Regions from separate parts of the Mesorhizobium sp. WSM4833 genome, predicted to be linked through region 2. Evidence: predicted binding sites of a transcription regulator. Region 2 holds the regulator's gene; the other holds the start of a gene.
The links. The regulator PhoB, encoded in region 2, activates phosphate uptake and scavenging genes when phosphate is short. The targets are predictions, from matches to a motif close to TGTCATNNANCTGTCAT.
Positions count from the first base shown of each region.

Region 1 (15,173 bases), on a different contig from region 2:
CCGTGGTCACCTGCCCCATCGCCAAGAAGCCGCTCTACGATGCCGGCTTTCGCTTTCCCGGCCACACCGAATATCTGGCGCATCTGGCGGCTCGGCACAGCGGCGTCGAGGCGATGCCGGTGATGATGCTGGCAGGACCCGACCTGCGCACCGTTCCCGTCACCATCCACATAGCGCTGGCCGAGGTGCCGAAGGCACTGACCACCGAACTGATCGTCGCCACCGCGCGCATCACCGCTGCCGACCTTGCCGGCCGCTTCGGCATCGCCAGGCCACGGCTGGCGATTGCCGGGCTCAATCCACATGCCGGCGAAGGCGGCGCCATGGGCCTCGAGGACGAGCGGATCGTGCGCCCGGCGGTCGACATCCTGCGCGCCGAAGGCATCGACGCTTTCGGCCCTTTGCCGGCCGACACGTTGTTCCATGTCCGGGCGCGGGCTGGTTACGACGCGGCCCTTTGCATGTATCACGACCAGGCGCTTATCCCGGCCAAGGCGCTGGCTTTCGACGAGGCGGTCAATGTCACGCTCGGCCTGCCCTTCATCCGCACCTCGCCCGACCACGGCACGGCCTTCGACATCGCCGGCAAGGGTGTGGCGCGGCCCGACAGCCTGATAGCGGCGCTGAAGCTTGCCCGGCGGCTGGCCGACACGAACACCAAGGCGGTTGCCGCATGAGATCTCGGGCATGAGCATCGACGGGCTGCCGCCGCTGCGCGAGGTGATCGAGCGGCATGGGCTGCAGGCGAAGAAGGCGCTCGGCCAGAATTTCCTGCTCGACCTCAACCTCACCGGCAAGATCGCCCGCACCGCCGGCGACTTGTCCGATGCAACCGTCATCGAGGTCGGCCCCGGTCCCGGCGGGCTGACCCGCGCCTTGCTTGCCAACGGAGCGCGCCAGGTGATCGCCATAGAGCGCGACGAACGTTGCCTGGCTGCTCTTGCCGAAGTGTCCGACCACTATCCCGGCCGGCTGGAGGTTGTTTCGGGCGATGCGCTGAAGACGGATTTCACGGGCCTTGCCAGTCGAGCGACCGGCAATGGCGGCCCGGTCAAGATCGTGGCCAACCTGCCCTACAACATCGGCACGGAGCTGCTGGTGCGCTGGTTGACCGTCAGCGACTGGCCGCCTTTCTACACCTCGATGACTTTGATGTTCCAGCGCGAGGTGGCCGAGCGCATCGTCGCTCCCGCCGGCAGCGACAGCTATGGCCGGCTGGGGGTTCTTGCCGGCTGGCGGACGGAGGCGAGGATCGCCTTCGACGTACCGCCACAGGCATTCACGCCGCCGCCAAAGGTCACCTCCTCGGTGGTGCATCTTGTGCCGCGCCCGATGCCCCTGCCCACCGAGGTGAAGAAACTCGGCCGCGTCACAGAAGCCGCCTTCGGCCAACGTCGCAAGATGCTGCGGCAGAGCGTGAAGAGCCTCGGCGGCGAGGCCCTGCTCGAACGCGCCGGCATCGATCCGACACGCCGCGCCGAAACGCTCAGCGTCGAGGAGTTTGTAAGGTTGACAAACGCGGTGTAAGAGGCTGCCAATCTCCCCCCACAAGGGGGAGATTGGCGCTTCACCGCCTCAACCCGTCTTCTCGTCCAACAGTCCCGAGACGAAATCGAACAGGCCTGGCCGGCGGTCGCGTCTCAGCCGCTCGGCGACGACGATGCCGCGCACTTCGGCGAAGGCGCGATCGAGGTCATCATTGACGATGACGAAATCATATTCCTTCCAGTGCTCGATCTCGTTGCGGGCGTTTTTCAACCGCGTTTCGATCACCGCTTCCTGGTCTTCGGCGCGGCGCTTCAGCCGTGCCTTCAACTCCTTCATCGATGGCGGCAGGATGAAGATCGAGACGATGTCCGCGCGCATCTTCTCCTTGAGCTGCTGGGCGCCCTGCCAGTCGATGTCGAACAGCATGTCGCGCCCTTCAGACAGCGCCAGTTCGGCAGGCTCGCGCGGTGTCGCATAGCAATTGCCATGCACCTCGGCCCACTCCAGCAGCGCGTCGGAATCACGAAGCCGCTCGAATTCGCGCATCGTCCGGAAATGATAGTGGACGCCTTCGATCTCGCTGCCGCGGCGCGGCCTGGTGGTGACCGAGACCGACAGTTCGAGGCTGGAATCGCTTTCCAGAAGATTGCGCGCGATCGTCGACTTGCCGGCGCCGGACGGCGACGACAGGACGAGCATCAGGCCCCGGCGGCGAATGCGGGACCCCAAATCCTTGGCAACCATCGGCTACTCCAGATTCTGGATCTGTTCACGAAACTGGTCGACCACCGCCTTCAGGTCCAGCCCGATCGCGGTGATGGCGGCGGCATTCGACTTGGAACACAGCGTATTCGATTCGCGGTTAAATTCCTGTGCCAGAAAATCGAGCTTGCGACCGACCGCGCCGCCGCCCACCAGCAGTGCCCGGCCGGATGCGACATGCGTTTTCAGCCGGTCGATCTCTTCGCGAATATCGGCCTTGGTGGCCAGGAACGCGGCCTCCATGTGCAGTCGGGTGGCATCCAAATTGGCGGAAGCGTCCATCAGCAGCCTGACCTGCTCGGCGATGCGTTCCCGGATCACCGCGGTCTCGCGGGATGGATCCACTTCTGCCCGCAGCGTCAGCGCCTCGATTGTGTCGATATGACCCGACAGCAGCAAAGCCAGCGCGGCCCCTTCGCCCTGCCGTGCCTGTTCGAGCCCGTTCAAGGCCACTTCGAGCGCGGCCATGATCGCGGCATCGAGCGCGGCCCTCGCCTCCTCGGTTTCGACAGTTTCGGGAATGTCGAGCACGCCGCGCAGCGACAGCAGTCCATCCGAGGTCGCCGCAGCAACGCCGAACTGCTCCTGCAGCCGCTTGGCGAGCCCGGCCAGGTCCTTCAGGAAGGCTTCGTTGACGACCGGCTGCGCCTGCGCGCCGACGGCACGGCCGATGGTCAGCGTCGCCTGAAAATTGCCGCGTGCAAAACGTTTCTGAAGTATCTGCCGGACAGCCGGTTCCAACCGCTCGAAGCCTTGCGGCAGCCGCAGCCGTACTTCGACGCTCTTGCCGTTGACGGACTTGACCTCCCAGGCGATCGAAGTGCCTTCGTGCTCGGCGACGGCGCGTGCAAAACCGGTCATGCTCTGCAAATTCATATCGCCCACACGTCCCTGGCACATTGCCCCGAACCGGCTTTCCGGACAGAGCAAGTGCTGCTTGAAAATGACTGCGCCGCAGCGCGTCGAAATCGGACGCGCGGCGCTCTTGCAAATGTCAGGGCGTCGCCTGTCGGGCAACGCCTTTCTTCATTCTACTGGGCAGCGCCCGCGTCACCGCCGCTGTCGTCGGCACCGTCAGCCGGCGCACTGTCGGCCGGCCCACCGTCCGCCGGCTTGACGGCATTGCTGTCGCCGCCGCCGGTCGTCTTGGCGGCTTTGGCGACGTCATCCGCCTGCTTCTTCTGCAGAGCGCGATAGCGGGCGACATTCTCGTTGTGCTCGTCCAGCGTCGCGGCAAAGACGTGCCCACCGGTGCCGTCGGCGACGAAATAGAGGTCGTCGGTCTTCGATGGGTTGGCCACCGCCTCCAGCGCTGCACGACCCGGATTGGCGATCGGCGTCGGCGGCAAGCCGTTGATCACATAGGTGTTGTAGGGGGTCTGTTTCTGGATATCCGACTGGTAGATCGGCCGGTCCGCCGGCTTTCCCTTGCCGCCGAACAACCCGTAGATGATGGTCGGATCGGATTGCAGGCGCATGCCCTTGGCAAGCCGGTTCAGGAAGACGGCGGCAACCCGTGAACGCTCGTCACCCTTGCCCGTCTCTTTCTCGACAATCGAAGCCAGCGTGACGAACTCTTCGACGTTGGCCAGCGGCAGGTCCGGCGCGCGCCGCTGCCAGACATCGTCAACCAGCTTCTTCTGATCCGCAAGCAGCTTGTCGACCATCTGCTGGCGTGTCGCGCCGCGCGTGAAGCGCAGCGTGTCGGTGGCGAGGCTGCCCTCCGGCGGCGTGGTTGCCGGCATGTCGCCGCTCAAGGCAGTCTCCTCGGCGATGCGCTGCAATGCCTGGTCGACAGTCAGTCCTTCAGGGATGGTCAGCGAATACATCACCGACTTGCCGCTCTTCAGAAGCTCCATGATATCGCGCATGGAAGCCCTGGGCTTGATCTCGTACTCGCCGGCTTTCAGCGCCGAATCATTGCCGAAGGCCCGCACGCCAAGGCGGAATACCCGGGCATCGCTGATCAGTCCGCGGCGTTCGAGCTGGTCGGCGATATCCTGGACGCCGGTGTTCGGCTTGACCAGGAAGGTGTCGCCATTAGCCGAGGGTCCGGGCTCGGTGAATTCCTGCTTGCCGAAATAGACCGCGACGCCGGCCGCCAGCACCACCAGCATCACCGAGGAGATGACGAAGTTCATGAACACGACGACCTGGCTGCGTGACGCACGCGAGCGCTTCGGCGGCGGCGTGCCGGCCTCTGGCCGCAACGCCTCGCTGGCCGTTTTCGGCACGATCGGTCCGGATGTTGCCGGCCGTTGCCCGAATTCTCCGTTGCCTGCCGGATTTGTGTTCATTTCGCCCTACCGTTTGATCGCCCAACGAATCCCCAGCGGCAGAGTAGAGGCGAATATGGCAAAATTGGCGGCACGCCAAAGCGTCGCCCGGCAGCCGGACGATCAGCCATTGTAGCGCTGGAAGACCAGCGACGCATTGGTCCCGCCAAAGCCGAACGAATTGGACAGCGCCACGTCGATCTGGCGGGCGCGCGGCTTGTTCGGCACCAGGTCGATCGCGGTTTCGCGTTCGGGGTTGTCGAGGTTGATGGTCGGCGGCGCGACATTGTCCCTGATGGCAAGGATCGAGAAGATCGCTTCGGCGGCACCGGCCGCCCCAAGCAGATGGCCGATCGACGACTTGGTGGACGACATCGAGATCTTCGATGCGGCATTGCCGACAAGCCGCTCGACAGCGCCGAGCTCGATCGTGTCGGCCATGGTCGAGGTGCCGTGCGCGTTGATGTAGTCGACGTCGGCAGGCGTAAGCTTGGCCCGGTTGAGTGCCGCCGTCATGCAACGGAAGGCACCATCGCCATCCTCGGCGGGCGCCGTGATGTGATGCGCGTCGCCGGTGAGACCATAACCCGTCACCTCGGCATAGATCTTGGCGCCGCGCGCTTTGGCATGTTCGAGCTCCTCGAGCACGACAACGCCGGCGCCCTCGCCCATGACGAAGCCGTCGCGGTCGCGATCATAGGGGCGCGACGCCGTTTGCGGCGAATCATTGCGTTCCGTCGACAGTGCCCGGCATGCGGCGAACCCGGCGATCGACAGCCGCGTCACCGGCGCTTCGGCGCCACCGGCGACCATCACGTCGGCATCGCCCCACATGATCAGCCGGGCAGCATCGCCAATGGCGTGCGCGCCGGTCGAACAGGCCGTGACGACGGCATGGTTCGGGCCTTTCAGCCCGTGCCGGATCGAAACCTGCCCGGAGACGAGATTGATGATCTGGCCCGGGATGAAGAAGGGGCTGATGCGGCGCGGGCCGCGTTCCTTGAGGATCATCGCGTTCTCGGCGATGCCCTCGATGCCGCCGATGCCGGAGCCGATCAGGACGCCGGTGGCGCATTGCTCTTCATGCGTCTTGGGTTCCCAGCCGGAATCCTTCAGCGCCTCGTCGGCGGCGGCAATCCCGTACAGGATGAAGTCGCCGATCTTGCGCAATTCCTTCGGCTCGAGCACGGCCTCGGGATTGAAGGTGGCATTGCTGCCGTCACCACGCGGAATGACGTGGGCGATCTTGCAAGCAAGGTCCTCCACCTCGAACTCGGTGATGCGCTTGGCAGCGCTGCGGCCGGTCAGAAGCTCCTTCCAGCTGTGCTCGAAGCCCATGCCGAACGGCGACAGCAAGCCAAGGCCCGTGACGACGACACGCCTCATCGCAGGTCCTCCCCGGTGATGACTGCAGAAAGCGTCAGGCCGAAGCCTTGTCGATGTACTTCACGGCATCGCCGACGGTCAGGATGGTCTCGGCCGCGTCGTCGGGGATCTCGACGCCGAATTCTTCTTCGAACGCCATGACGAGTTCGACCGTGTCGAGGCTGTCGGCGCCCAGATCATCGATGAAGCTCGCCTGCTCCGTCACTTTGTCGGCATCGACGCCAAGGTGCTCGATGACGATCTTCTTGACGCGCTCTGCGGTGTCACTCATTTGGGCATCCTCGTCTTTTGTTTGTCTGTCTTCGTTAGCGGGCAGAATGCCGCTAATCAAGCTGAAAGATGGTCCTGCCGGAAACGCAACGACTACGGACCGATTTTTGCCCGAACCGCCGGGTTGCGGGCCGCATTACACGAAAAATAGCTGAGGTCCAAGCCGAAATGGTCTCTTTACACAACCCGCCGGCGTTGCTGCAGAACCTCGTTCAAATCATAGCCATGCCGCCATTTACGTGGATGGTCTGGCCGGTGACGTAGGCGGCTTCGTTGGAGGCGAGATAAGCGACGGCGGACGCGACTTCGACGCTGGTGCCCATGCGCCGCGTCGGGATCGCCGCCATGATCGCCTCTTTCTGCTTATCGTTGAGCTTGTCGGTCATTGCCGATTCGATGAAGCCTGGTGCAACGCAGTTAACGGTGATGTTGCGGGTGGCGATCTCCTGCGCCAGCGACTTGGAGAAGCCGATCATGCCGGCCTTGGAGGCGCAGTAATTGGTCTGGCCGGGATTGCCGGTCACGCCGACCACCGAGGTGATGTTGATGATGCGGCCATGGCGGCGGCGCATCATCGGATGGGTGAGTTCGCGGGTGAGCCGGAAAACGGCGGTCAGATTGACCTCGATCACGCTGTCCCAATCGGCATCCGACATGCGCACGAACAGCCCGTCCTTGGTGATGCCGGCGTTGTTGACCAGGATGTCGACGCCTTCGAGATCGGCCTCGGCTTTCTGGCCGAGCGCCTTGACCTCGTCACGGTTGGACAAATTGGCCGGGAACAGCTTGACCCGGTCGCCAAGCTCGCTAGCCAGCGCGTCCAATTTCTCGATGCGGGTGCCATGCAGGCCGACGATCGCGCCTTGCGCATGCAGCATCCGGGCGATCGCCTCGCCGATGCCTCCCGATGCGCCGGTGACGAGCGCCTTGCGGCCAGTCAATTCGAACATTTTTGTCTCCTGATTGAGAAGAGAACACCCCTTTTGCAGGGAATGGGATCAAATGGGGCTTTATGCAAGCGCTGCTAGCGTTGCCTCGACCTCAGCCGCCGAGCCGACCGACGCAGTGGCGATGTCGCGGTTGATGCGCCGCGCCAATCCCGAAAGCACCTTGCCGGCGCCAATCTCGTAAAGCGTGGTGACGCCATTTGCGCCGAACCACTCCACGGTCTCGCGCCAACGTACGCGGCCGGTTATCTGCTCGACCAGGCGGCGGGCGATCTCGTCCGGATCGCTGGTCGGGCTGACCGTGACATTGGAGAGGACGGGAACGACCGGCGCATTCTTTGTCACACCGGCGAGTGCGTCGCGCATGACGTTCGCGGCCGGCGCCATCAGCGCCGAATGGAAGGGCGCGGACACCTGCAGCATCAGTGCGCGCTTGGCGCCTTTCTCAGTGCACAGTTTCGCCGCCAGTTCGACCGCGGCCCTGGCGCCGGAAATGACCAGTTGGCCGCCGCCATTGTCGTTGGCGATCTGGCAGACGGAGCCTTTGGCGGCTTCCGCGCAAGCGGCTTCGACATCGGCCTGTTCCAATCCGATGATCGCCGCCATGGCGCCCTCGCCGGCCGGCACCGCCGCCTGCATGGCATTGCCGCGGATGCGCAGCAGCCTGGCGGCATCGGCAACCGAAACGAAGCCAGCGGCCGCGAGCGCCGAATATTCGCCCAGCGAATGACCGGCGACATAGGCGACCTTGCCTTTCAGCGAGAAGCCGCGCGATTCCAGCGCCCGGATCGCGGCCAGCGACACCGCCATCAGCGCCGGCTGCGCGTTGGCGGTCAGCATCAACGTCTCTTCCGGCCCTTCCCAGATCAGCTTCGACAGGTTTTCGCCGAGCGCGTCGTCGACTTCCTGGAAAATTCTGCGCGCCTCGGGAAAGGCCTCGGCGAGATCCTTGCCCATGCCGACTGCCTGGCTGCCTTGTCCAGGAAAGGTGAATGCAACGGCCATGCGCGGGCTCCCAAGGGCTGGTTTTGCTTGCCTGATAGACGAGTTTTTCTTGCCTGTGACGCAAGGCAGGCCGCCAAGTCAAGCCCGGTTCGACCCTGCTCGACGGCAGCTTCATCCGCCGAGTGCCTGTTCCGAAAGGCTTTTTGGCGATCACTCCTGATGAAAACCGCTCACGATTCGTTTGCTGGCTCTTCTTATTTTGGCCACAGGCGCTAGCTTTGCGTGACAATTCCATGACAATCGAGTGACGTGCTTGTCGCTGGGTGGGGAAGTTAAAGTGGCAAAGAGTTACAAACGCGCCGGCAAGGCCGCGCCACAGTTCCTGGAAGACGACCCCTCCACCGGCTATCTGCCGGGCAGGAGATGGCCGGTCGTGCGCTATGGGCTGATCAGCCTGGCGATCGCCGCCGTCCTGGTGTTTGCCATCGAACTGATCGTGCGCGGCGACTTTGCCGGCACGGTCTCCTTCTTCCTGCAGCCGCTCAAGCCGGGCTGGACCACCATCGTCGTGTTCGCGCTGATCCTGATCGGCCTCGATGCGGTGCTGGGCCGCAGCCATCAGAGCCTGATGATCGTCGCGCCGCTGACGCTATCGCTTGCCTTCGTCGGCCACCAGAAGTCGCATTATCTCGGCGATCCGCTCTATCCGACCGATTTCCTCTATGCCCGCCAGATCTTCGCGCTGTTGCCGCTTTTGGTGCGCGACCGGCCGATGACCGCGCTCGCGATGGTCGTCGGCATCGTCGCCGGCCTGTCGCTGCTCGTCTATGGCTGGCGGATGTGGCGCCGCAAGGTTCCCGCACTTAGCCGCAAGGGACGCCTTGCGCGGCTGACGCTGGCAGTGCCGCTGCTCGCCTTCTTCGTTTCGATCATGGACTATGCCACGTTCTCCTGGACCAGGGACCGGTTGCAGATCATCCCGATCATGTGGGACCAGAAGGAAAACTATGCCTCCAACGGTTTTGCGCTGGCCTTTGCGCTCAATGTGCCGATGGCGCATGTCTCTGCGCCGCCGGGCTATTCCGACAAGGCGATCGCGGCGATCGCCAGGCCCGATGTGACCGCCTCGGTGCCGACCGAGAAGCCTGACATCATCATCGTCATGAGCGAGTCCTTCTGGGACCCGACCAAGCTGCCCGGCGTCACCATCACGCCCGATCCGATCCCCAATGTGCGGGCGCTGCGCTCCGGCTCGATGTTCTCGCCGGAGTTCGGCGGCATGACCGCCAATATCGAGTTCGAGGCGCTGACCGGCTTCTCCAACGCGTTCCTGCCGGCCGGCAGCATCCCCTACCAGCAATATGTGCGCACGCCGACGCCGTCGCTGGCAACCTTCCTCAAGAGCCAGGGTTATCGGGCGCGCGCCATCCATCCGGGCACCAACTGGTTCTGGAACCGTGGCGCGGTCTACGCCGATTTCGGCTTCAACGATTTCAAGTCGGAAGAGACGCTGCCGCCAATGCAAAAGCGCGGGCCACTGGCATCGGATGCCGCGATGACCGACGAGATCATCAGCGAGGCCGACGCCAGCGAAGAGCCGGTGTTCTTCTTTGCGGTCAGCCTGCAAAACCACGGTCCCTACGAACCGAACCGCTATTACAGTCCCACGCACAGGGTGCAGGCGCCGATCAGCCAGTGGGCGCGCGAATCGCTGCTCAGCTACGCCGAAGGCTCAGCCGATGCCGATCGCGGTCTCGAACGCCTCGTCGAATGGGCAAAGACACGCTCCCGCCCAACCGTGATCGCCTTCTTCGGCGACCATCTGCCGCCGCTCGGGCCGGTCTATGTCGAAACCGGCTTCCTGAAGGACAATGTCGCGCCGCGCAAGGAAGCGTCGCCCGAGGCTGCCCTCGAGCATCATGAGACGCCGCTGGTCATCTGGTCGAACCGCACCGGGCCAGCTGAGCACATGGGCGCCGTCAGCCCGGCCTTCCTGCCCTATCATATCCTGAAGACGGCCGGCATCAGCCATCCCTACTACACCGGCTTCCTGGGCGAGATGAGCGAACACTACCGTGTCGTCGACCGCAATTTGCTGCTGACGCCGGCTGGCGAGGCCACGCCCGATTGGGCGCGGCAGAAGGAGATCGATCCGGCGATCCGCGATTTCCGCCTGCTGCAGTACGATATGATGTTCGGCAAACGCCACGCGGCACCCGACTTCTTCCCCGAAACGGTCGACAAGATTGTCGCCGCCCATACGAGTTGAGGCCAGCGATTTCCTCAGAGCCTGCTGGTCCGTCTCGGGTCGCGTGTTCAGTTCGTCAATTGCAGCTTCGTGAAGTTGTTGGCGATCTGAAGGAACACGTTCGGCAGTTTGGTCGGATCGTTGACGGCATAATAGTTGCTCGGATCCGAGGCGCAGGCGCTGTAAAGTGCACGGTTGGCTGCGGTGTCGGATTGCAGCACCATGGTGTAGATCTGCACGCCCTCGTTCTTCAATTGCGTGCAAACGTTTTTGGTCCAGCCGTCGACATTGCGCGCAGCGGTCGTCTGGTTGTCCGATCCGAAGCGGCCGCCAGCCAGATAGCCATAGGATGTGTAATCCGACTTTGTCGATTCTTGTTCGCTGGCGCCATAGACGACGTTCTCGCCGTCGGTGAGCAACAGCACGATCTTGCTGATCCCAGGCGTCTTCCACGGCGCTCCGTCGGTGTAGGGCGCGGCGGGCGACAGCACGCGCATACCCCACGACAGGCCCTCGGAGACATTGGTACCCGAGCCATTCCACTCGGTCATCTGACTGGCCGCCTTGCGGAGCTTGTCAAAGTCGTCGGTCAGGGGGACCACCGGGGTCGGACACGCACGGTTCGGGCCGACAGTGACGGGAGAGCCGATCTCGGTGATGAGTTCCTTGGCGGGCGCAACATATTTGGCGATCCTTTCCCTGGCATCCCTGTCATCGGGCGACAGAAGTTCGATGAGATTGCCGAGCAGGTTGCTGAGATCGATGCCCAGAATGTTGATGCCCGACTGGGCAAGCCTGGTTTTGTCGCTGACATCGTTGAGATAGGAGTTGTTGTAGTATTTATCCGAATTGCCATAGGAGCCAGACGGCTTCTGGGCGTCTTCGGGATCATCCGGCGCAAAGTAGGGCACGAACAGCGTGTCGGGCTTGGCCGGGTCGGGTGGCGTGTCGGAGATATTGTAAGCGCCTGGCCGCGCCTCGACGCAACCTTTCCATCCGGTGCCATTCCATCCGGCATCGGCCCATCCGGTCTTCTTGAGCTGTTTGAAAAGCGCCATGTGGTTCGGCCGCTTGCCGTCGATGACGGGAAAATTGACGCCGTTGGTTGACGACTTGCCGTCCATGTCGATCCAGGACGGGTCGAAGCCGTCGCCATTGACGTTGACGGCCGTCACGAAAGGAACCAGCGAGGCGCGGATCTTGCGCGTTGGCGATTTCGCCGCTTCGAGCGTGTCGAGCAACGATTTTGTCGCCGTCCTCAGCGCCGTCATCCGCGCGCCGGCCATCGAGCCGGTGTTGTCCAGCACCAGCACGACTTCGAGCTGGTTGTTCGATTCGACCGCCGAGGCATCGACCACGATGTGCTTGCTGTCGCCGAACAGGAAGGCGAAGTTGAGATGGACGTCCGCCGAGGCAACCGCCTTGGTCTTGACGAAGTTGACGCCCTTGTCGACAGTCAACGTCGCCTGCGCATTGTCGAGCTCGCCATGACCGACGATGTTGGCCTGGAAATAGCGGTTGAAAGCGTCATTGCGGGTGATGTCGAGATCGCCAAGGTGCGAAGAAGCAAGGTTTGCCGAATCGAGAGCGTTCTGCAAATTGCTCTTGGCCCGCATAAGGGTCGAGACATCGGTTGCGAAAGCGACTGCCGTCAGGATGACCGGCAAACCCAGTCCCAGCACAAGCGTGAAATTGCCGCTCTTCGAGCGCCAGAATTTGTTGAGAAGCATCCTTACCCCCGGAAATGCTTGCCGCTTTTGCGCGGTTGTCCGGGCTTTTGCGCCTTCCATGATGAATCGACCGTTGACGGCCAGGCTTCAACTCCACACAACCTGCTGGTGTGGTTAAGACGTGGTTGCCGGAAACCACGACTCCGGCCGTTGCTGCTCCCGATCGTCGCCTGCGACACACGGGAATGCCGCTTGCCCTTGCTTTGCGGCCGGATTGCTGTATAGACGCCCGCAATCTGCCGGTCCTTGCTGGGGGCTGAACGGAGGGCCGGAGGTTTTTCAGAACCTTCGTGTGAAGCCGGAAGTGCTTCCGCCTCCCGTGTCTCCGCTCTCGACCGTCTCGTCATGCTCCTTTCTTCCCCCTGCCCCTCGAGGGTTTGCGGGTCAGAGAAGTTGCAGAGGCTTTTGCCGCCGGGAACCGGGAGAGAAACGAAGAAAGGCATAAGACATAATGGCTCTTTACGAACATGTGTTTCTTGCCCGGCAGGACCTCTCGCAGCAGCAGGTCGATGCGCTTGTCGAACAGTACAAGGGTGTCATCTCCGCAAATGGCGGGTCCGTCGGCCGGGTCGAGAACTGGGGACTGAAGTCCCTCACCTACCGGGTCAACAAGAACCGGAAGGCTTACTACACGCTGATGGACCTGAATTGCCCGGCGGCCGCGCTCAACGAGATGGAGCGCCAGATGGGCCTGTCCGAAGACGTGCTGCGTTTCCTGACCATCAAGGTCGAGGCGCATGAGGAAGGCCCGTCGGCCATGATGCAGAAGCGCGAAGAGCGCTCGGAACGCGGCGGCTTCGGCGACCGTGACCGTGGCGATCGTGGTCCGCGTTCGTTCGGCGATCGTGATCGCGGCGACCGTGGCGATCGTCCGCCGCGCTCGTTCGGCGACGCCGGTGCCGATCGTGGTCCGCGCCGTCCGCGCGAAGGCTTTGAAGGGGGTGCAGAATAATGGTCGACATCAATCAGATCCCGACCCGGCGCCCGTTCCATCGCCGCCGCAAGACCTGCCCGTTCTCCGGCGCCAACGCGCCCAAGATCGACTACAAGGACGTGCGTCTGCTGCAGCGCTACATTTCCGAGCGTGGCAAGATCGTGCCGTCGCGCATCACCGCCGTCAGCCAGAAGAAGCAGCGCGAACTCGCCAAGGCGATCAAGCGCGCCCGCTTCCTCGGCCTGCTGCCCTACGTGGTTCGCTAATATCTCAAATGCGGGCGGTTCGCCGCCCGCTCTTCTCCCACGGCGACGGGCGCCGCAGGGTTGAACATCAAATCCCGGGTTGAGGTCAAAACCTCTAACTGCCGCACAGGCAGGACAGCGACACCAGCGCCAAAGGCGCTCAAGCTTCCTGACCTGTTCCCAAGACATTCGGCGCCGATCTCATCGATCGATTGGCGCTCAACCAAAGGAACAAATCCATGGACGTCATTCTTCTCGAACGCGTTTCCCGCCTCGGCCAGATGGGCGATACCGTCAAGGTCAAGGACGGCTTCGCCCGTAACTTCCTGCTGCCGCAGGGCAAGGCGCTGCGCGCCAACGAAGCCAACAAGAAGAAGTTCGAAGGCCAGCGCGCCCAGCTTGAAGCCCGCAACCTCGAGCGCAAGTCGGAAGCGGCCCAGGTCGCTGAAAAGCTCGACGGCAAGAGCTTCATCGCCGTTCGCTCCGCCGGCGAAACCGGTCAGCTTTACGGTTCCGTTTCGACCCGCGACATCGCCGATCTGCTGACGGCGGAAGGTTTTTCGATCAACCGCAACCAGATCCTGCTCAACCAGCCGATCAAGACCATCGGTGTCACCAATGTGGCGATCGCGCTGCATCCGGAAGTCGAGGTCACCGTCACGCTCAACATCGCCCGCACGGCCGACGAAGCCGAGCGCCAGGCCAAGGGCGAGACGCTGACCACCGCCGAAGCCATCTATGGCGACGACATCAACGACAACGCCCGGCCGGAGAACTTCTTCGATCCGAACACCGAGTTCGAGGGCGACGAAGACAACGCCTGATCACACGTCGCAAGCGATTGGAGCCATGGGGCTGATCACGACTTAACGCCAAGCTCCGATCACTTTGCCGTCATCCAGCCATGCTGGACCAATGCCCGGGCCTCGCGCCCGGGCATTTTTGTGCCAAATGGAACTTTTCGAACCCCTATATATTGTTGCAGACTATGGCGTCGCGCGTCCTTTGGCCGCGCAAAGCACGCGCAACTTTGGTTCGGCGCAAGATCTCCGGCGAAATCGATCCCGATTTTCGCGGTCACGCGCCAAGGCAGCCTGTCTGGCCGAGAGGGGACATTTGGTCATGAATATTCTGTTGAAGCGCGTTCTCGACCGCTTGGTGCGCACCGGCAATCTTAGGGTAACCGGCCCCAAGGGCACGGCGGTGGTTTTCGGCGACGGCAGCGGCGAACCGGTGCACATGCACATCAAGACCGCGCATGCCGAGCGCGCCATCACCTTCGATCCGATGCTGGCGGTGCCTGAAGCCTACATGGACGGCGAACTCGACATTCTCGAGGGCGGCGTGCTGGGCGTGATGCGCATCGCCTTCCAGAACATGGGCAGCGGCGGCATCGACGCCACCTGGTCGAAGGCCATCGAAGGCCTGCGCCACGCCTTCCGCCGGCTGCAGCAGATCAACACCGCCTCGCGCTCGCGGCGCAACGTGCAGCGCCACTACGATCTGTCGGGCGATCTCTACCGGCTCTTCCTCGACGAGGACATGCAATATTCCTGCGCCTATTTCGAGCAGCCGGACATGACGCTCGACGAGGCGCAGGCCGCCAAGAAACGCCACATCGCCGCCAAGCTCCGGCTGAAGGCCGGCCAGACGGTGCTCGACATCGGCTCCGGCTGGGGCGGGCTTGGCCTCTATCTCGCCAAGGCGTTCGACGTCGACGTGCAAGGCGTCACGCTGTCGACCGAGCAGCATGGCGTCGCCACCGACCGGGCGCATGCGCAAGGGCTGGAAAGCCGCGTGCATTTCGAGCTGAAGGACTACCGCGAACTCAACGAGCGTTTCGATCGCATCGTCTCGGTCGGTATGTTCGAGCATGTCGGCGTCAACCACTATCGCACCTTCTTCGACAAGAGCGCGACGCTGCTCAAGCCGGATGGCGTCA
Region 1 covers NZ_JBVVQG010000013.1:30,495-45,667, reverse strand. Annotated here, with positions in the region: gene pdxA (4-hydroxythreonine-4-phosphate dehydrogenase PdxA) at 1-677, shown strand, start outside; gene rsmA (16S rRNA (adenine(1518)-N(6)/adenine(1519)-N(6))-dimethyltransferase RsmA) at 688-1,527, shown strand; gene gmk (guanylate kinase) at 1,576-2,232, opposite strand; gene AC0L2D_RS23995 (YicC/YloC family endoribonuclease) at 2,236-3,126, opposite strand; gene mltG (endolytic transglycosylase MltG) at 3,282-4,391, opposite strand; gene AC0L2D_RS23985 (hypothetical protein) at 4,390-4,662, shown strand; gene fabF (beta-ketoacyl-ACP synthase II) at 4,650-5,912, opposite strand; gene AC0L2D_RS23975 (acyl carrier protein) at 5,947-6,183, opposite strand; gene fabG (3-oxoacyl-[acyl-carrier-protein] reductase) at 6,395-7,132, opposite strand; gene fabD (ACP S-malonyltransferase) at 7,193-8,134, opposite strand; gene AC0L2D_RS23960 (LTA synthase family protein) at 8,388-10,343, shown strand; gene AC0L2D_RS23955 (pilus assembly protein TadG-related protein) at 10,391-12,052, opposite strand; gene rpsF (30S ribosomal protein S6) at 12,504-13,004, shown strand; gene rpsR (30S ribosomal protein S18) at 13,004-13,252, shown strand; gene rplI (50S ribosomal protein L9) at 13,471-14,055, shown strand; gene AC0L2D_RS23935 (SAM-dependent methyltransferase) at 14,354-15,173, shown strand, end outside.
Region 1: AC0L2D_RS23960 (LTA synthase family protein) is a predicted target of PhoB. The motif match lies at 8,357-8,373, and genes of this name have one in related genera.

Region 2 (15,173 bases):
AAGGTCGCCACCGTGGAAGGTATCGTGCCTTCGACCGAGACGATTGCCAGCGGCAAGTATCCCGTCTCGCGCCCGCTGTTCTTCTACGTCAAGAAGGCGCATCTGGGCGTCGTTCCCGGCCTCAAGGAATATGTCGAGTTCTTCCTCGACGACCAGATGGTTGGCCCGGAAAGCCCGCTCGCCGAATACGGCCTCGTTGCTGCTCCGGATGCCGAGCGTCAGGCCCAGCGTGACGCTTTCGCCGCCGGAAAGTCGATGTAATCAAGCTGCCGAACCGGGGTGCGGGTCAAATCCGCGCCCCGGTTTCACCGCAGGCCGCAATGGCGGCTGCGTTAGAATTTCCCTTGGGGTGGGTCCATGTCGTCCTTGCTCGTACTGGCCATCGTCGTTGCCGTCGGCCTGGTTGCCTTTTTCATCGGCCGGCAGCGTGCCGCGGCCCAGGACAATGGCAAGGTCAAGCCGCATTCGCGTGCCCACTATCACGGCTGGTGGGCCTTCCTGCTCGCCGTCCTGCCTGCTCTTTTGCTGCTTGCCGTCTGGGCCGTCGGTTCTTCGGTCTATCTTGACCGGCACATCCACGCTGCCTTGCCCGAGCGTACCGTCGACAGCAAGGTTGCCAGCGAGGCACTGGATGTCAGCCTGGTAAAGAGCCTCGCCAGGGGCCTGCGCAAACTCGATGCTGGCACACTGGCCGCAATGCCTGCCAGCTTTGCCGAGTTGCAGCCGCTGCTCGCCGCCAAGGGCGTGGCACTGGCGAGCGACACACAGGATTACATGATCCCGATCGCTGTCGAGGCGAACAAGGTCCAGGACCGGCTCGGCCTGTTCGGTGCCATTGTCATTCTCGCTTCCTCGATCGCCGGCGCCTTCTATGCGCTCAGGCAGATCGAGCCGCGCGCCAGGGCGCGCAACAATGTCGAGCGGCTGATGCTGTGGGGGCTGCTTGCCGCCTCCACCATCGCCATCCTGACCACCGTCGGCATCGTGCTTTCGATGCTGTTCCAGACGATCACCTTCTTCGAGAGCGTCTCGCCGATGAGTTTCTTCTTCGGCACGGTCTGGGATCCGCGTTTTGCCGCTGCCGGTTCGGGCGGCAGCCAGGGCCAGTTCGGCCTGATCCCGCTTCTTGCCGGCACGCTCTATATCGCCGCCGTCGCGCTGCTGGTTGCGGTGCCGGTCGGGCTGATGTCGGCTGTCTACATGGCCGAATACGCAACGCCCAGGGTGCGCTCGGTGGTCAAGCCGGCGCTTGAACTGCTGGCCGGCATACCGACCATCGTCTACGGCATCTTCGCCGTCGTCACGCTTGGGCCGTTCCTGCGCGACCTGTCCGCGGCGCTGACCGGCGGCTCGCCGTTCATCCAGGGCCAGAGCATCTTCACCGCTGGCCTGGTCATGGGCGTCATGCTGATCCCGGTCGTCTCCTCTCTCTCAGACGACATCATAACCGCGGTACCGCGCGCCATGCGCGACGGGTCGCTCGGCCTCGGCGCGACCCGCTCCGAGACGATCAAGCGGGTGATCCTGCCGGCTGCACTGCCCGGCATCGTCGGCGCCATCCTGCTGACTGCCTCGCGCGCCATCGGCGAAACGATGATTGTCGTGCTGGCGGCGGGCGTCGCCGCCAACCTCACCATCAACCCGTTCGAGGCGATGACGACCATCACCGTCAAGATCGTCAACCAGCTCACCGGCGACCTCGAGTTCAATTCGCCGCAGACGCTGGTCGCCTTCGCGCTCGGGCTGACGCTGTTCACGCTGACGCTGGTGATGAACATCGTCGCGCTCTACATCGTGCGCAAATATCGGGAGCAGTACGAATGACCGACATTCCCATGGATACGATGGTCAGGCCGGCGGCCCATCCGCGCCGCGACATCGGCCTGAAGGCCCGTTACGCCGCCGAACGCCGTTTCCGCATCTATGGCGTCGTGGCGATTTCCGTAGGCCTGGCGTTCCTGGCAATCATGCTGATCACCATCGTCTCGAAAGGCTACACCGCCTTCTGGCAGACGACGGTATCGCTGCCGATCACGTTCGACGAGAAGGTGATCGATCCTTCCGGCAAGCGCGCAACCGATCCGAGCGTTCTGATCAAGGCGAATTATCCCAAGCTCGCAGAAAACGCGCTGGTGGCCAAGCTCGGCATTTCTCCTGATGACAAGCCGATGATCCAGAAGCTCAAGGGCTTCCTTTCGGAAGGCGCCCGCGTCCAGTTGCGCGACATCGTTGCCGCCGATCCCTCGGTGATCGGCACGACACGCGACGTCAACATCCTCGCCGCCGCCAATCTCGACTCGGCTTTCAAGGGCCAGATCGACCTCAGTGTCGAGGAAGCGCGACGCAAGGTCTCGGACCAGCAGATCACCTGGATGAACAAGCTCAAGGCCGAGGGCGCGATGGCCGAGCACTTCAACAGCGGCCTGTTCACCTACGGCGCCTCCAGCCGCCCGGAAACCTCGGGCATGGGCGTGGCGATCATCGGCTCGTTTTATATGATGGTGATCGTGCTGCTGCTCGCGCTGCCGATCGGCGTCGCCGCCTCCATCTATCTGGAGGAATTCGCCAAGAAGAACCGTTTCACCGACCTTATCGAGGTCAACATCAACAATCTGGCCGCAGTGCCGTCAATCGTCTTCGGCTTGCTCGGCCTCGCGGTGTTTATCAATTTCCTGGGCATGCCGCGCTCCGCCGCTTTCGTCGGTGGCCTGGTGCTGACGCTGATGACGCTGCCGACGATCATCATCGCGACGCGCGCCGCGCTTGCCGCGGTGCCGCCGTCGATCCGCTCGGCAGCTCTCGGTCTTGGCGCCTCCAAGATGCAGATGGTGTTCCAGCACATCCTGCCGCTTGCCGCGCCCGGCATCCTCACCGGCACCATCATCGGTCTTGCGCGCGCGCTCGGCGAAACCGCGCCGCTGCTGTTGATCGGCATGGTCGCCTTCGTCGCCGATCCACCGACGACGCCTTTCGATCCGGCTACCGCGCTGCCGGTGCAGATCTATATGTGGGCGAACGAGGCCGAACGCGCCTTCGTCGAGCGCATGTCCGGCGCCATCATCATCCTGCTCGTCTTCCTCATGGCCATGAACATCACCGCGATCGTGCTTCGGCGTCGGTTCGAGCGGCGCTGGTAGAAAAAAGGCATTTTGGTATGAACATCATGACCGAACAGTCCCTTGAAAACGCAGTGGGCGACAAGATGAAGTCGAACGAAGTGATCAAAATGCGCGGCGACAAGGTCGGCGTGTTCTACGGCGAGAAGCAGGCGCTGTTCGACGTCGATCTCGACGTCCGCCTGAACCAGGTGACGGCGCTGATCGGCCCCTCCGGCTGCGGCAAGTCCACCTTCCTGCGCTGCCTCAATCGCATGAACGACACCATCGATTCAGCACGGGTAACCGGCAAGATCACGCTCGACGAAGAGGACATCTACGACAAGAACATCGATGTCGTCGAACTCAGGGCGCGCGTCGGCATGGTGTTCCAGAAACCCAATCCGTTCCCAAAGTCGATCTACGAGAACGTCGCCTATGGGCCGCGCATCCACGGATTGGCCAAGCGCAAGGCCGACATGGATCAGATCGTCGAGTCCAGCCTGAAGAAGGCGGCGATCTGGAACGAGGTCAAGGACCGTTTGCAGGAACCTGGCACGGGTCTTTCCGGTGGCCAGCAGCAGCGCCTGTGCATTGCACGCGCCATCGCCGTGTCGCCCGAGGTGATCCTGATGGACGAACCGTGTTCGGCGCTCGACCCGATCGCCACCGCTCGCGTCGAGGAACTGATCGACGAACTGCGTCAGAACTATACGATCGTCATCGTCACCCATTCGATGCAGCAGGCAGCGCGCGTGTCGCAGCGCACCGCGATGTTCCATCTTGGCTATCTGGTCGAGGAGGGCGCCACCGACAAGATGTTCACCACCCCCGACGACAAACGCACCCAGGACTACATCACCGGCCGGTTCGGCTGATCTCTGGCATATGAGGGACGAAGATCATGGGTGAACATACCGTCGCATCTTTCGATGAGGATCTGGAGCAGATCAGCCAGCTGATCCGCGACATGGGCGATCTCGCCCGCTCGATGGTCGGTGGCTCGACCAGGGCTTTGCTCAATTCGGACAATGCGCTGGCGCAGCGGGTGGTTTCCGACGACGCCATCATGGATGCACGCCAGCGCGAGCTGGACGATCGTGCCATCACGCTGATCGCCAAGCGCCAGCCGATGGCCAACGATCTGCGTGCGGTGGTCGGTTCGATCCGCATGGCCGGCGACCTCGAGCGCATCGGTGACCTTGCCAAGAACATCGCCAAGCGCGTCGGCACTGTCGGGCTGAGCGTCACGCCGCACGACCTTTCGCATTCGATCGACGCAATGGCGCAGCTGGTGCTGATCCAGGTGCAGGGGGTCGTCGACGAGTATGCCGCCGCTGACGCGGCAGCGCTTGCCACGCTCAGAAACAATGATGAACGCATCGACGTCAAATACACATCGGTGTTCCGCGAACTTCTGACCTACATGATGGAAGATCCGCGCAACATCACGGCGTGCACGCACCTGTTGTTTTGCGCCAAGAACCTCGAGCGGATCGGCGACCACGTGACCAACATCGCCGAAAATGCCTATTATGTTTTGACCGGCACGCAGTTGCCAGCCAACCGTCCGAAGCAGGACGAGACGGCAATGTCCGCGCCAGCGGCATGACAGGGGTGACCAGCCGATGATCGCGCCACGCATCATGGTGGTGGAGGATGAGGAGCCGCTAGGCGTGCTGCTCCGCTACAATCTCGAATCCGAAGGTTACCAGGTCGAGGTGGTGACGCGCGGCGACGAGGCCGAAATCCGGCTGCAGGAGAACGTTCCAGACCTTCTGGTGCTCGACTGGATGGTGCCTGCGGTTTCCGGTATCGAACTCTGCCGCCGGCTAAGGATGCGTCCCGAGACCGAGCGGCTGCCGATCATCATGCTGACCGCGCGAGGCGAGGAAAGCGACCGCGTGCGCGGCCTCTCGACCGGTGCCGACGACTATCTGGTCAAGCCTTTCTCGACGCCGGAGTTCATGGCCAGGGTCAAGGCGCTGCTGCGCCGGGCCAAGCCGGAAGTGCTGTCCAGCGTGCTCAAGGTCGGCGATATCGTGCTCGATCGCGAGTCGCACCGCGTCTATCGCAAGAAGAGCGAAATCCGGCTCGGGCCGACGGAATTCCGCCTGCTTGAATTCATGATGCGCCATCCAGGCCGCGTGTTCTCGCGCAGCCAACTGCTCGACAATGTCTGGGGCGAGACGATCTACATCGACGAACGCACGGTCGATGTGCATGTCGGCCGGCTGCGCAAGGCGGTCAACAACGGCCGCATGCCCGATGTCATTCGCACCATCCGTGGGGCGGGTTACGCCATTCGCGAGGACTGAACTCCCTCGTTTGAACTCACGCCACGTTCTTGCCGCCGAGACCGGATCTCGCCTGCACGCCCGGCGCAAAAATCTCCTGATCGACGAAGATCAGCGCCCGCATGGCGCAGCCTTCGCGGATCAGCGGCAGTTCGTTCGGCTCGGTGTCGAAGGAAATCGACTTGGAATGCTGACCGCCGGCGGTCTGGGCAATCGCTTGCCGCAATGCCGGCTCGATCAGGTCGAAGGCGGCGGCGCTGACGCCGACCATGGCGACCGGCGCCGGATCGATCAGCGCAAACAGGCTGCCGAGGCCGTAGCCGAGCGCTTCGCCGGCCTTGCGATAGGCTTCCCGTTCGGGCCCGTCCCTTTCGCGGGCGGCGGCAGCCAGGGCGCGCATGTCGGCGTCGCTGACATCGGCGACGGGCTCTGCATCCTCGCCCATCTGCCGCGCGTTGCGCCAGATGGCATAATTGCCGGCATAGGCTTCGACGCAGCCGCGCCGTCCGCAGCGACACAGCGCGCCGTTCGGCCGATGGATCATGTGGCCGAATTCGCCGCCCGAGGAATGGGTGCCGGTGAACAATTCGCCCTTCAGCACCAGCCCCATGCCGATGCCGTGCGACAGGAGGATGGCGATGAAATCGTCGCGGTAACGATCGGGGTCGCGCCAGCGCAGCGCCACCGCCATCATGTTGCAGTCGTTCTCCATAATGGCGGGGATGCCGAACTCCTCTTCGAATATGTCGGCGAAGGCGATGTCGGTGTGCGGCGTGATCGGCGACCACAGCATGGCGCGGGCACGGGTGTCGGTGATGCCCTGGACGGCCAGCGCGATACGAGCGATGCTGCGCACGTCCAGGTCGGGATCTTCCAGGCGGCGCCGCACGATTGCCGTGCACTCACCGATCAGCGAGTCGCGCGACATCGTCAGCGTGTCGAGCCGACGCTGTTCCTCGGATATTACCTGGCCGGCATAGTCGATGACGGCGACCGAGAGGAAGTTCAGCGACAGCACCACGGTCATTACCGCGGCCGCTTCCGGATTGAGGCTGAGGCCGACCTGCGGACGGCCGCGTTTGAGCGAGCCGGCCTCGCTCGGCTTGCTTTCGGTCAGGATGCCTTCGACGATCAGGTCGGATGAGATCGCCGAGATCGTCGAATGGCTGAGGCTTGTGGTTGCGGCGATCTCGGTGCGCGACGGCTGTCCGGCGCGGCGCACCGCGGCGATCACCATCGCGCGGTTGCGGCGGCGCAAATCGTCGTGGCGGATTCCGACCGACATGCTCTTTCATATCCTCCCGGTCGCCGCGGTTCTTCCTGCCCTGGAACGCTGTCGGTGACGCGGTCAAATACTGGCAGAAGCCGCGCGCCGTGTCATTTATTTATTCCGAGGCCCGAAAAAAATTCGAGACGACATCAAAATCCATCAGAATCGATGTTGACAGCGTTCGGGCGTTGGCCCAGTATTTTTTCGAGGCTCGAAAAAATAGGGCCTCTGTGCCGGCCCTCGGGCCAGTTTGGTCGCGCCATACGCGGCGCAGGGAGGATAATATGAAAAGATTCACAGCCGCCATCCTGGCGGGTGCCGCCATGTCGCTGACGCTCGCGTCTGTCGCGCAGGCGAAGGACAAGGTCGTCGGCGTTTCGTGGTCCAACTTCCAGGAGGAACGCTGGAAGACCGACGAGGCCGCCATGAAGACGGCGATCGAGGCCGCCGGCGACAAGTACATCTCCGCCGATGCGCAGTCCAATCCCGGCAAGCAGCTTACCGACGTCGAAAGCCTGATCTCGCAGGGCGCCAATTCCCTGATCATCCTGGCGCAGGATGCTTCGGCCATCGGCCCGGCCGTGCAGAAGGCGCTGGACGAAGGCATTCCGGTCGTCGGCTATGACCGGTTGATCGAGAACAAGGACGTTTTCTACCTCACCTTCGACAACAAGGAAGTCGGCCGTATGCAGGCCCGCGAAGTGTTCAAGGTCAAGCCGGAAGGCAACTACGTCTTCATCAAGGGCTCCGGTGCCGATCCCAATGCCGACTTCCTGTTCTCGGGCTCGATGGAAGTGCTCAAGGAAGCCATCGACAGCGGCAAGATCAAGAATGTCGGCGAAGCCTACACGGATGGCTGGCTGCCCGCCAATGCCCAGAAGAACATGGAACAGTTCCTGACCGCCAACGACAACAAGGTCGACGCGGTGGTCGCGGCCAATGACGGCACTGCCGGTGGCGTCGTCGCGGCGCTGACGGCTCAAGGCTTGGCCGGCACCGTGCCGGTCTCGGGGCAGGACGGCGACCACGCCGCGCTGAACCGCATCGCCCTCGGCACGCAAACCGTGTCGGTGTGGAAGGACGCGCGCGAGCTCGGCAAGAATGCCGCCGAGATCGCCTCGCAACTGGCCGACGGCAAGAAGACGAGCGACATCGCCGGCGCCAAGGACTTCACGACGCCGGGCGGCAACACCGTCAAGTCGCTGTTCCTGACCCCGGTTGCCATCACCAAGGACAATCTCAACGTCGTCATCGACGCTGGCTGGATCAAGAAGGACGAAGTCTGCGCGGGTGTCGCTGCCGGCACCGTCGCGGCCTGTAACTGATCCGGACCACTTCGAAATATCTGAACGCCGCGGCCCAAAAGCCGCGGCGTTTTCTCAAAGAATTGTGTTTCCGCATCATGCGGATAGCTTCTAGGCTGGGCTCCGGCATGCGCGTCAGACGGTCAGCCGGTGGGAGGAAATCATGACCGACACGACGTCCAACCCGCAGGCCGATACGGCGCGCGCGTCGGAACTCGGCGCCGTCGCCCGGTTCCTGAAGGCGACCGAGATCGACACCCGGATGCTCGGCATGATCGGCGCGCTGCTGGTCATCTGGATTGGGCTGCATGTCATTTCCAGCCTGCGCCTCGGCGTCAACCCGCTCGATTTCGACAGCCGCACCTTTCTCACGCCGCGCAATCTGTGGAACCTGTCGGTGCAGACATCCGCGGTCGCCATCATGGCCTGCGGCATGGTGCTGGTCATCGTCATGCGCAACATCGACCTGTCGGTCGGTTCCGCCGAGGGCCTGATCGGCATGGTGATGGGATTTGCCCAGGTGCATTTCCTGGTGCGTTTTGTCGGGCTCGAACTCGGCAATCCGTGGATCTGGGTCCTGGCGCTGGTCATCGGCCTGGCGCTCGGCCTGTTGATCGGCGCCTTTCAAGGCTTCGTCATCGCCTATCTCGAAGTGCCCGCCTTTATCGTGACGCTGGGCGGCCTGCTGGTCTGGCGCGGTGCTGCCTGGTGGGTCACATCAGGCCAGACCGTGGCGCCGCTTAACGCCACCTTTCAGCTGATGGGCGGCGGGCCGGCGGGATCGATCGGCGCAACCTGGAGCTGGGTTGTCGGGATCGTCGCCTGCCTCGCCGTGGTGTTTGGGCTCTTCAACGGGCGGGTGCAGCGCAAGCGTTTCCGTTTTCCGCTACGTCCGATCTGGGCCGAGGCGCTGCTCGGTGTCGTCACCTGCGGCGCCATCATGGGTGCGGTCTGGCTCGCCAACTCCTACCCCTGGCCGATCGGCATCGTGAACAGATATGCGGCCGCCAACAACATCACCGTTCCCGAAGGCGGCCTGTTCATCGCCCACGGTATCGCCATACCGGTGCTGATGGCGGTCGCCGTCGGGCTGGTCATGACCTTCATCACCAACCGCACCCGTTTCGGCCGCTATGTCTTCGCCATCGGCGGCAATCCCGAGGCGGCCAATCTCGCCGGCATCAACACGCGCTGGATCACCATGAAGGTGTTCATGATCATGGGCGTGCTGGCCACGATTGCCGCGGCGATCTCCTCGGCCCGGCAGAATTCGGCCACCAACGTGCTTGGAACGCTCGACGAGCTGCTCGTCATTGCAGCCGCCGTGATCGGTGGCACGTCGCTAGCCGGCGGGTCGGGAACGATCATCGGCGCCATGCTCGGCGCCCTGCTGATGCAATCGCTGCAGTCCGGCATGGTGCTGCTTGGTGTCGACTCGCCGCTGCAGAGCATCGTCGTCGGCGCCGTACTGGTGATCGCCGTGTGGCTCGACACCGTCTATCGCAAGCGCGTCTAGGAGGGCATGCCATGACTGACAAGACTGCTCCTGCAGCCACCGCGCTGATCGACATGAGGAACATCTCGATCGCGTTTGGCGGCATCCGCGCCGTCGACGACGCCTCGATCGATCTTTTCCCCGGCGAGGTCGTGGCGCTGCTCGGCCATAATGGCGCCGGCAAGTCGACATTGATCAAGATCCTGTCCGGCGCCTACAAGCGCGATTCGGGCCAGATCTTCGTCAACGGCGAGGAGGCATCGATCTCCAACCCGCGCGACGCCAAGAAATACGGCATCGAGACGATCTACCAGACGCTGGCGTTGGCCGACAATGTCGACGCCGCCGCCAATCTGTTCCTCGGCCGCGAGTTGATGACCGCCTGGGGCACGCTCGACGACGTTGCCATGGAGGCCGAGGCGCGCAAGGTGATGGGTCGGCTCAATCCCCGGTTCCAGCGTTTCAAGGAGCCGGTGATCAAGCTGTCGGGCGGCCAGCGGCAATCGGTGGCGATCGCGCGTGCGATCCTGTTCAACGCCCGCATCCTGATCATGGACGAGCCGACGGCCGCACTTGGTCCGCAGGAAACGACGCAGGTCGGCGAACTGGTCAAGCAGCTGAAGTCCGACGGCATCGGCATCTTCCTGATCAGCCACGACATCCACGATGTGTTCGAGCTTGCCGACCGGGTCTGCGTCATGAAGAACGGCCAGGTGGTCGGCACCGCCCGCACCACTGATGTCACCCAGGACGAGGTGCTGGGCATGATCATTCTGGGCAAATGCCCGCCAGGCGCCATTCCCGGACCGGGCGCGCTGAAGATCGCGGCCTGAGATCAAGCCAGATCGCGGTTGCCGGACACGTGATATGCCAGCCGTAGGGATGGCTTGGCCTTGGCATTGTGTTGGCAGGGCGACTTGCGCATAAAGGTCCGACATTGCTCAGGGACCGCACGATCCGTTGAAGAAGCTTTTCCCGATCATCGCCTTTATCGCCGTCGCGCTGATCAGCATGGTGATGGCAGGTTTTGCCTACTTCGCCACGCAGGAAGCCGCGCGCATCAAGTTCGAGGCGACTGCCGACGATGCGCTCAACCGGATCGAGAGCCGCATCGACCTGCATCTGTCGCTGCTGCGCTCGACGCAGGCCCTGTTCGACGCCCGCAATGGCGATATTTCTCGCAATGAGTTCAAGGCCTTCTTCACCGCGCTCGATGTCGACAAGAATTTCGCCGGCTTGCGCGGTATCGGCTTCCTCAGGCTGGCAAAGACGGGCGACGAGGCGACGGTCGAACGCGACATGCTGCACGATTATGGCGTCAGTCATCCAATCTACCCGGACACCACGCAACCCTGGCGCACCCCTATCGTGCTGTTCGAACCGCTGGATCCATCCAATCAAGCCGGCATCGGCTACGACATGTTCAGCGAACCGGTGCGGCGTGCGGCGATCGAAAAGGCGATGTCCGACGACCAGCAGCATGCCAGCGGGCTGGTGCAGCTGGGCCAGGACACGGGCGCCGCGCAGACGTTCACCGGCTTCTTCGTTTTCGTGCGGCTCAATGTCGAAACCGCTCCCGACGTCATCAATGCTTCGAGATCCTCGACATCAGGTTTTCTCTATGCGGCCTTTCGGGCTCGCGATCTGTTCCAGACCGCGCTCAGCCGGTCGCCGCTTTTGCCGGTCAACACCGAAATCTATGATGGCGATGGTGCCGTGAACGGCGACAATCTGTTGTTCCGGTCGGAGACGCCGCCGGCTTCCACTTTCGGGAACAGGTTGCTGGTCACGCGAAAGATCATCGTCGCCGGACAGCCATGGACTGTCCTGTTCCGGCCGACAAGCGCCTTCTTGCAGCCGTCGTCGCGCGCCATTCCGGTGATGCTGGGGCTGTTCGGCCTGCTGTTGGCGGGCGCAATCGCGCTTGTGGCGCGCTATCAGGAGCGGGCCTATGAGGCAGCGTCGCGATTGCACGAAACGACGGAAAAGAGCCTGATCGAAAAAGACCTGATGCTGCAGGAGATGAAGCATCGCATCAAGAATTCGATCACCAGGGTGCTGGCGATCGCGCGTCAGACGGCATCGCGGGCGACCGACGTCAACGAGTTTTCAGCGTCCTTCTCGGCTAGGCTGCAGGCGATGGCGGCCTCCCAGGACATGCTGACGCGCTCACGCTGGCAGAAGGCCGATCTTGGCGATCTCCTGCGCATCGAGCTGGGTCAGGTGTTCGGCAAGGAGCTGCCCGATGAGCTGTTGTCGGGACCACAGGTGCTGCTCGACGAAACCACGACGCAAGCGCTCGGCCTGACCTTCCACGAACTGGCGACGAATGCGCTGAAATACGGCGAGGCCGGCAATTCCGTTGGGGCGCTGAAGGTGGACTGGTCGCTCGAAGGCCGAGGGCGCGACAGGGTGCTGGCTCTCAACTGGCGCGAAAACGGGCAGAAGAAACTTGAAGCGCCCGCCGAGACCGGATTCGGCACCAAGCTGATCGACCTCAACGTGACGCGCGAATTGCGCGGTACGATCAAACGGGATTACCAAGCCAATGGGCTGAACGTGGAAATCAAAATTCCACTCGCCAATTGAGCGCGACCCTTGCCGACAAGGGGGAAGCATCCAGACATCAAAAACCCGGAAGCCGGCGGACCGGCCTCCGGATCGACGTTTCGATTATCGCCGAATTAGTTGCAGCGAGCCGTGTAGATCCGGCCGCGATGATCGCGATATTGGCAATAGCCGTTGCGCAGGTTGCGCACCAGCAGGCCGGAACCGGCACCCACGGCCGCGCCGATCAGCGCGCCCTTACCGCCGCCGACCAAGCCGCCGACACCGGCGCCGATCAAGCCGCCGCCAACCACGTCCTTCTCAGTCGAGGTGCAGCCGCTGACCGCGACCACCGCAACCAGGGCAATAATCATCTTCCGCATAGAGTCACTCCTCACTTTGTGTCCTCACTTTAGTAAGCTCCAGCCGCCATTTAGCATGAAATGACGGCCTTTGCTGCTGCAATCTATTGTTGGTGAAGATAGTCTTTTTCTGGGCGTATCGTGTTCGATGCCATTACCAGGCTGGAAATTGCCAAAGACGCGTCAAGCGTACCATCGGCGCGCACATTCCAGACGATCTGATCATAGTCGTCCTCAAGCGCCGGATCGACCGCAAGGCATTTGGCGACGATGTGGTCAGCCTGCCCTTGCACGTCGCCCAAGACGAATGGGCGTTCGGCCACGCATTGCTCGGCCGTTGCGAAAACGCTTACGGGCACCTGGAGTTCACGGCAGTCGGCCATCGTGTTCGAGCAACCGATGACCAGCAACAATGCAGCGATATGTTCCATGGCGAGAAGTCCTCTCGCCATAGTAACGGTCTACATTCGCCAAAGTTCCTGGCTGGCTTGATCGGCCGGGGAAATAAGATGGCGCTACAGCCGATTCGGCCACCGGCCGAAACGACGTGGCCTAGTAGACCAGTTGGTGCAGGGCGACCGCCATGATCACCGCCACCAAGGCCAGCGCAACAAGGCGCAAAGCTCCGTTGGGAACAGGAGCCAGCGGTGGCGCGGAAGCCTCGGAGTCCTCAAACTCGCCCATGGAAATCCGGGCGGCCTGCTCCAGTCTGTTCATGTCGGCAACCGTCAAGGCATTCCTCCCACCACGCTGCAAATCCTGCTGCGGAAATGTTCGGTGATGCAACAAGTTCCAGCGGTATCTGGGAAAAACAGCATCTGCTTTTATGGTGAACGGCGGGTTAAGGAAGGTCGCTCAATCCGTCTCGAAATTGCCGTGCGGAACGACAAGGCGGTATTCAAGGCGGCCAGCCGCGATTTCGAGCGTCGCCGTTCCGTTCAGTGACGCCGGCACGACCCGTTCGAGTGCGACGCTGCCGAAGCGCTTCTCGCTACGCCTGACATCACTGGCGCCGATTGCCTCCGCCCATGTTAGGGACAGGGAGGTTCCCGTGTCGTCGGCGGTCAGGTTGGCTGTAACATTGACGTACCCGCCGGGCCGCGACAGGGCGCCGTAGCTCACCGAATTGACGGCGAGTTCATGCATCGCAAGGCCGATATGCAAGGCAGCGTTGGGATTGAGATAGGGGTTTGCCCCCTGAAACCTCAGGCTGCGAACCGGATCGCCGCCATAGCGGCCAACCTGGCCCGACACGAGTTCGCGAAGTGCTGCACCCCGCCAGTTGGAAGAGGTCACGAGATCCTGGGACGAGGCCAGCGATTGCAGCCGGCCGCGAAAGCGTGTCAGGAAATCGCCGATGCTGTCGGAGTAGCGGCCGGTCTGGGTGGCTATGCTCTGGATGATCGCCAGCAGGTTTTTCGAGCGATGGCTCACCTCTCGCAACAGCGTCGTCAGGGTCTGCTCGCGGCGCTTCTGCTCCGTCGTCTCGACCATCGTGGTGACGACGCCCTGCACGGTGCCACCATCGCCGTGATCGGCATCGATCCACACCTCGAACCAGCGGCTGCCATCCTCGACGGGAACGCTGATCTCGAGACGTTGGGGGTTGCCGGATGCAATGACGTCGCGCTTGGCCGCGCCGATGCGGTCGGCCTGCGCCTCCGGCAGGATGCCGATGCTGTCGGCGGTGTCCGAAACCCAGGGCGCACGCATGTTGCGCGCCCATACGGTTTTCATCTCGCGATCCTGGTAGAGAACGGAAATGCCGGCATTGTGCAACGCGTGAAGAAGAGCACGACCGAGCTGCATGCCGCTGTCGGCGGGATGGAGGGCGATGACTTCATCGCTTTGCACGGCGTCTTTCCTGTTTCCGGTCCTGGAACCCATCGGCCAATCTGTCCACCCAATTCAGGCTGAACGGCTCATCGTTGAATGGGTTCCAAACAGGTTCCGGAAAACCCGCCGCCAAAAACGGTCCGCCGGACGGCGTCCTTTGAGGGACACCGCCCGGCGGTGGCTGGAAACCGTTTGAGGGGTGCGGCTTCCAGTGTTCGGCTGTCCGTCCTCACGAAGCCCGTTTGAACAGGCCCGCAAGAAGCGAAATGACCAGGAAGGCGAGGAAGATGAAAAACAATATCTGCGCTATGCCGGCGGAGGTACCGGCGATGCCGCCGAAACCAAGCGCGCCGGCGATGATGGCAACGACGAGAAATACGAGCGCCCAGTAAAGCATGATCCATCTCCTTCGAATGGTGCGATGAAAACGTGGGTGGTTGCGGTTTGTTCCCACCCTTTGCCGAAAAAGACCGTGCTTGCAAATCGTTCGAGCGGAACCGCAGGAATTCACCTCGCCGCCCGGGTGCATCAGGCGGCACGAAGTGACGAATTGATCATCTGGAGAGATTCGGGAGCGAGGCTATCGCCTTGGGTTCGTCAATTCCTCCACTCCCAATTCCCGACTATGCGGCGGCTTTCGCCTGCCGGTCAAAGAACAGTGCCTGGCTGATCAGCGCCTTGACCATGTCGGGATTGAACGGCTTGGTGACCAGGAAGGCCGGTTCCGGTCGTTCACCAGTCAACAGGCGCTCGGGGAAGGCGGTGATGAAGATGACCGGCACCGACGTCGATGACAGGATTTCGTTCACGGCCTCGATGCCGGAACTGCCGTCGGCAAGCTGGATGTCGGCCAGCACCATCTTCGGCCGCGTCTTGCCGAACATCATCACTGCCTCGGCATGGGTGCGCGCCGTTCCAACGACGCGGTGCCCGAGGCTCTCCACCATTTCTTCGATATCCATGGCGA
Region 2 covers NZ_JBVVQG010000019.1:59,592-74,764, forward strand. Annotated here, with positions in the region: gene AC0L2D_RS28045 (PstS family phosphate ABC transporter substrate-binding protein) at 1-261, shown strand, start outside; gene pstC (phosphate ABC transporter permease subunit PstC) at 358-1,824, shown strand; gene pstA (phosphate ABC transporter permease PstA) at 1,821-3,137, shown strand; gene pstB (phosphate ABC transporter ATP-binding protein PstB) at 3,155-3,973, shown strand; gene phoU (phosphate signaling complex protein PhoU) at 4,000-4,707, shown strand; gene phoB (phosphate regulon transcriptional regulator PhoB) at 4,724-5,413, shown strand; gene AC0L2D_RS28075 (ROK family protein) at 5,430-6,677, opposite strand; gene xylF (D-xylose ABC transporter substrate-binding protein) at 6,947-7,987, shown strand; gene AC0L2D_RS28085 (sugar ABC transporter permease) at 8,130-9,482, shown strand; gene AC0L2D_RS28090 (ATP-binding cassette domain-containing protein) at 9,494-10,294, shown strand; gene AC0L2D_RS28095 (CHASE domain-containing protein) at 10,422-12,050, shown strand; gene AC0L2D_RS28100 (YMGG-like glycine zipper-containing protein) at 12,146-12,391, opposite strand; gene AC0L2D_RS28105 (hypothetical protein) at 12,475-12,801, opposite strand; gene AC0L2D_RS28110 (hypothetical protein) at 12,923-13,102, opposite strand; gene AC0L2D_RS28115 (sensor histidine kinase) at 13,226-14,257, opposite strand; gene AC0L2D_RS28120 (DUF1328 domain-containing protein) at 14,436-14,603, opposite strand; gene AC0L2D_RS28125 (response regulator) at 14,830-15,173, opposite strand, start outside.